DNA from 2 places in the Ensifer sp. CCNWLY38 genome. Region 2 is predicted to be linked to the other one. Evidence: riboswitches for the same ligand, from Rfam matches in the RefSeq annotation. Region 2 holds a riboswitch; the other holds the start of a gene.
The links. A riboswitch is a leader RNA that binds a small molecule or an ion and turns the genes downstream of it on or off. The one in region 2 is predicted to bind S-adenosylmethionine.
Positions count from the first base shown of each region.

Region 1: another riboswitch for S-adenosylmethionine. It lies ahead of metA (homoserine O-acetyltransferase MetA); the one in region 2 lies ahead of V7S54_RS03240 (O-succinylhomoserine sulfhydrylase).

Region 1 is NZ_JBBBBO010000005.1:262,178-265,098, reverse strand. Features, by position in the region: gene V7S54_RS13275 (AAA family ATPase) at 1-481, shown strand, start outside; gene V7S54_RS13270 (NUDIX hydrolase) at 478-912, shown strand; SAM riboswitch at 1,158-1,235, shown strand; gene metA (homoserine O-acetyltransferase MetA) at 1,297-2,229, shown strand; gene V7S54_RS13260 (vWA domain-containing protein) at 2,233-2,921, shown strand, end outside.
Region 2 is NZ_JBBBBO010000001.1:654,550-657,470, forward strand. Features, by position in the region: gene V7S54_RS03225 (transporter substrate-binding domain-containing protein) at 1-280, opposite strand, end outside; tRNA gene V7S54_RS03230 (tRNA-Gly) at 422-496, opposite strand; gene V7S54_RS03235 (2'-deoxycytidine 5'-triphosphate deaminase) at 578-1,675, opposite strand; SAM riboswitch at 1,750-1,828, shown strand; gene V7S54_RS03240 (O-succinylhomoserine sulfhydrylase) at 1,873-2,921, shown strand, end outside.

The sequences.
Region 1 (2,921 bases), on a different contig from region 2:
CGACATCGAGTTTCCGAACGACTTGCTGCAGGAACTCGACCGCATGGAATTCCATGTCTACGAGACCGGCGAGATGATCGGCGCCCGTCACCGGCCGATCGTCATCATCACCTCCAACAATGAGAAGGAATTGCCGGACGCCTTCCTGCGCCGCTGCTTCTTCCACTATATCCGCTTCCCCGATGCAGACACGCTCGCCCGCATCGTCGAGGTGCATTATCCCGGCATACGCAAGACGCTGCTCTCGGCAGCCCTGGCCGCCTTCTACGACATCCGCCAGGTCCCCGGTCTCAAGAAGAAGCCGTCCACCTCCGAGGCGCTCGACTGGATCCGCCTGCTTGTCGCCGACGAGGTCGATCCGGCGGACCTCCGGGCCGACGCCAAGACAATGCTGCCGAAGCTGCATGGTGCGCTGCTGAAGAACGAGCAGGACGTGCATCTCTTCGAACGCCTGGCCTTCATGGCACGCCGCGACGGATGAGGCCGGACGCCCACAAGGTGCTGATCTACGCCACCTGGCAGGACCGCCTGCTGGTCTTCGATGAGCCGGACTTTCCCGAAATCGAGTTGCAGGTACCCGGCGGCACGATGGAGCCGGGCGAAAGCCCGGAGACATCGGCCTTGCGGGAATTCGTCGAAGAGACCGGGCTGGCGCCACCGGAAACACTCAGCCATCTCGACACGCACGATTACCACTTCCGGAAGGAAGACAGGACCATTTGCCATCGCCGGCACTATTTTCATGTCGCCCTTGCCGGCGAACAGCGGCAAACATGGCTGCACCAGGAAATGACGCCCTTTGGCGGTGGTGTGCCGATCCGCTTCCGCTTCTTTTGGCTCGGCATCGACGAGGCTAGCCGTCGGCTCGGATACGGCATGCAGGACGGCTTAGGTTATCTTCACACGCACTGAAGTTGCCCCTCACCCTAGCCCTCTCCCCGCAGGCGGGGAGAGGGGACGAAAATGGCGACGGTCGCCGCGAGACAATGATGTCCGGGTTTCTTTCTGGAACGGAAATGATCGGTCCCTGGGAGGCGCGAGCGGGTGCCACAAGCTCCCTTCTCCCCGCCTGCGGGGAGAAGGTCGCGGCAGCGGGATGAGGGGCCGCCCGACCGCCCGAATCGTTTTTCTTGACCCCCGCGCCCCAGTCGCGCTATCAAATTCCCCGTGGTGATTTGGCCGGCCGGCTTGCAGCCACGTTAAACAAGTCGCTAAAGGGCCGAGGAAAGTTGGATTTCCGAGGACCGGTCGCGATCAATCGCCGCCGGTTTTTTTGTATTGATCGAGTGGAAGCCCATGCCCATCAAGATTCCCGATACGCTGCCCGCTTTCGAAACCCTCGTGCATGAGGGCGTGCGGGTGATGACCGAGACCGTGGCGATCCGTCAGGATATCCGCCCGCTCCAGATCGGGCTCCTGAACCTCATGCCGAACAAGATCAAGACCGAGATCCAGATGGCGCGCCTGATCGGTGCCTCGCCGCTGCAGGTGGAATTGTCGCTGGTGCGCATCGGCGCCCACCGGGCGAAGAACACCTCGGAAGATCACCTGCTTTCTTTCTACGAGACCTGGGACGAGGTGAAGGGCCGCAAGTTCGACGGTTTCATCATAACCGGCGCGCCGGTCGAGACGCTCGAATACGAGGATGTCACCTATTGGGACGAATTGAAGCGCATCCTCGATTGGACGGAGACCAACGTGCATTCGACGCTCAATGTCTGCTGGGGAGCGATGGCGGCGATCTACCATTTCCACGACGTGCCGAAGTATCCGCTGAACGAGAAGGCCTTCGGCGTCTACCGCCACCAGAACCTCAATCGCTCTTCCGTTTATCTCAACGGCTTCTCCGACGACTTCGCGGTTCCCGTCTCGCGTTGGACCGAGGTCAGGCGCGCCGACATCGACAAGGTGCCCAGCCTCGAAATCCTGATGGAATCGAAAGAGATGGGCGTCTGCCTCGTGCACGAGAAGAAGGGCAATCGGCTCTACATGTTCAACCACGTGGAGTATGATTCGACTTCGCTGTCGGACGAATATTTTCGCGACGTGGACGCAGGCGTGCCGATCAAGATGCCGCACGACTATTTCCCGCACAACGATTCGACCCTGCCGCCGCAGAACCGCTGGCGCAGCCATGCCCATCTCTTCTTCGGCAACTGGATCAACGAGATGTACCAGACGACGCCCTATGATCTGGCAAGGATCGGCACCGGAGAAAGCCAGGACTGACCGATGTTCATCCCCTTCTTCCTCGAACTCAAGGCGGCGAAGGTTCCGGTGACGCTCCGGGAATTCCTCTCCTTGATCGAGGGGATGGAGGCGGGCATCGCCGCCTTCGATGTCGAAGCCTTCTATTATCTGGCGCGCACGGCGCTGGTGAAGGACGAGCGCCATATCGACCGTTTCGACCGGGTGTTTCAGCACTGCTTCTCCGGGCTCGAGGCGGTCAATCCCATGGAGACGGGCGAAGAGGCCGTCATCCCCGAGGACTGGCTGCGCAAGCTCGCGGAAAAACACCTGACCGAGGAAGAAAAGCGCCTGATCGAATCCCTCGGCGGCTTCGACAAGCTGATGGAGACCCTGCGCCAACGGCTTCGGGAGCAGCAAGGTCGGCACCAGGGCGGCTCGAAATGGATCGGCACCGCCGGCACCTCCCCCTTCGGCGCCTATGGCTACAATCCCGAAGGGGTCAGGATCGGCCAGGACCAGTCGCGCCACCGTCGCGCCGTCAAGGTCTGGGACCGGCGCGAGTTCAGGGATTATGACGACACGGTCGAACTCGGCACGCGCAACATCAAGGTGGCGCTGAAAAGGCTGAGGCGCTGGGTGCGCCAGGGGGCGGCCGACGAGCTCGACCTTTCCGGCACGATCCGCGCCACCGCCGAACACGGTTATCTCGACGTGGTGACCCGGCCCGAGCG
Region 2 (2,921 bases):
AGGTTACCGCCTGGATCTGGCATTTGGCTTCGATGTCGAGCTCGCGGCAGATCTCGCGCACGAGATCGACGTGAAAACCGGAGAGCTTGCCTGACTGGTCGATGAAATTGAACGGCGGAAAGTCCACGGTCGTCAGAAAGCGCAGGCGCGCAAGGCCCGTAAGATCGGGCTTGGCGATGCGTTCGCGCGCATCGAACAGAATGGGCAGGTCCCTGGGCTGGGCCGCAAGCGGCGTTGCGATCAGGGACGCGCAGAGAGCGAACAGGGAAAGAAATCTCATGGGCAGCGGACCGGCACGTCTCATGTGTCAGGGGCGGCGCTTGGAACCGCGGGATGATTCATCGAGCGGCAAAGTAACCGTCCGCAAGGCAACTGACCATAGGTCTCGCTCGAACGGGGCAAAAGAGGCTTCAGGAAGAATTGGAGCGGGTGATCGGGATCGAACCGACGACATCAAGCTTGGGAAGCTGGCGTTCTACCACTGAACTACACCCGCAATGCCCCCGAAATTTCCCGAACCGGCACGATCTGTCAAGGACCCTTGCGCGGTATGGCACGAGGTTCCCGTGCAAAATCCCTACTCGGCGCGGAAATGCTTCGAAAGCTTCAGGCCCTGGGCCTGGTAGTTGGAGCCGACGCCGAGGCCGTAGAGACCGTCAGGACGCTCCAGCATGTGTTCATAGATCAGGCGGCCGACGATCTGCCCGTGTTCGAGGATGAACGGCACCTCGTGGCTGCGCACCTCGAGCACCGCGCGGCTACCGCTGCCACCGGCAGAGGCATGGCCGAAGCCCGGATCGAAGAAGCCGGCATAGTGCACGCGGAACTCACCGACCAGCGGATCGAACGGCGTCATCTCGGCCGCATAAAGCGGCGGCACATGCACCGCTTCGCGCGAGACGAGGATGTAGAACTCGTCTGGATCGAGGATCAGCTCGTCGCGTCCACGGCTGTAGAGCGGCTCCCAGAAATCGAAGATCTTGTGCTGCGCCTTCTTGTCGACATCGATGACCGCGGTGTGGTGTTTGCCTCGGTAGCCGATCAGACCCTCTGGACCGGTGCCCTTGAGGTCGATCGACAGCGCGATGCCGCCACCGCTGACATTCGGCCGCTCACTCGCCACCAGCACGTCGCTTTCATGCAGCGCCAGCAGCTCCTGTTCGGAGAGCAGCGACTGGCCCATGCGGAAGCGGATCTGCGACAGGCGCGAACCGCGACGCACAACGATCGGGAAGGTGCGCGGGCTGATTTCGAGATAGAGCGGACCACTATAGCCGGCCGGGATCTTGTCGAACTCCTGGGCGCGGTCGGTGATGACGCGGGTGAAGATGTCGAGGCGGCCGGTCGAGCTTTTCGGATTGGCTGATGCCGACATGCCCGCAGGCAGCGCCAGGCTCTCCATCAACGGCACAATGTAGACGCAGCCGGTTTCAAGCACGGCGCCATCGGTAAGATCAACCACGTGCAGCTTCAGCCGGTCAAGCTTGTCGGCGACGAGGTGGGACGGGCCGGGCATGAAGCTCGCGCGGACGCGGAAGGCCTTGGCGCCAAGGCGCAGATCGAGGCTTGCCGGCTGGATCTGATCGCCATCCAGCGGCCTCTCGCTCTTCAGGCGCCCCGTTTCGAACAGCGCGGCGATCGCGCGGTCGGCCAAAATCCCAGTGTCGCGGCCCATTGCAGTCCTCTTTTCAGTTGCGAGACAAAACCAAACTCCGGGAATTGACGCAAGCGCACCCTAGCAGTATTGAAGCTTTATCCCGTGGTGATTTGGCCGGTCGGCTTGCAGCCACGTTAAACAAGTAGCTAAAAAGGCCGGGTGTCAAACCGGCCCGTTTTGCGGCCGGTTTTTTTGTTTTTGAAGGTGATCGTCACATGAGCAAAAACTGGCGCCCGGCAACACAACTCGTCCACGGCGGAACCACCCGCTCCCAGCACGGCGAGACTTCCGAGGCGATCTTCCTCACCCAGGGCTTCGTCTACGAGACATCCGAGGCGGCAGAAGCGCGTTTCAAGGGCGAGACTGAAGGCTTCATCTATGCCCGCTACGGCAGCCCGACCAATGACATGTTCGAAAAGCGCATGTGCATGCTGGAAGGCGCCGAAGACGCGCGCGCCACGGCTTCGGGCATGGCCGCCGTTTCCGCTGCGATCCTCTGCCAATTGAAGGCTGGCGACCACATCGTCGCCGCCCGCGCCCTCTTCGGTTCCTGCCGCTGGGTGGTCGAGACGCTGGCGCCGAAATACGGCATCGAGTGCACGCTGGTCGATGGCCGCGATCTTAAGAACTGGGAAAAGGCGATCCAGAAGAACACCAAGGTCTTCTTCCTCGAAAGCCCGACCAACCCGACGCTCGAAGTCATCGACATCGCCGGTGTGGCCAAGCTCGCCAACCAGATCGGCGCCAAGGTCGTCGTCGACAACGTCTTTGCGACGCCGCTCTTCCAGAAGCCGCTGGAACTCGGCGCCCACATCGTCGTCTATTCCGCCACCAAGCATATCGACGGCCAGGGCCGCTGCCTCGGCGGCGTCGTGCTTGCCGACAAGGAATGGATCAACGAGAACCTGCACGACTACTTCCGTCATACCGGCCCGGCCATGTCGCCGTTCAATGCCTGGACGCTGTTGAAGGGCATCGAAACCCTGCCGCTGCGCGTGCGCCAGCAGACGGAAACCGCACGCCGCGTCGCCGATTTCCTGGCTGAGCAGCCGCAGGTGGCGAAGGTCATTTATCCCGGCCGCAAGGATCACCCGCAGGCCGACATCATCGCCAAGCAGATGACCGGCGGCTCCACCCTCGTCGCGTTTGAACTGAAGGGCGGCAAGGATGCGGCCTTCGCTCTGCAGAATGCGCTCGAGATCGTGCGCATCTCCAACAATCTCGGCGACAGCAAGAGCCTGATCACCCATCCGGCAACGACCAC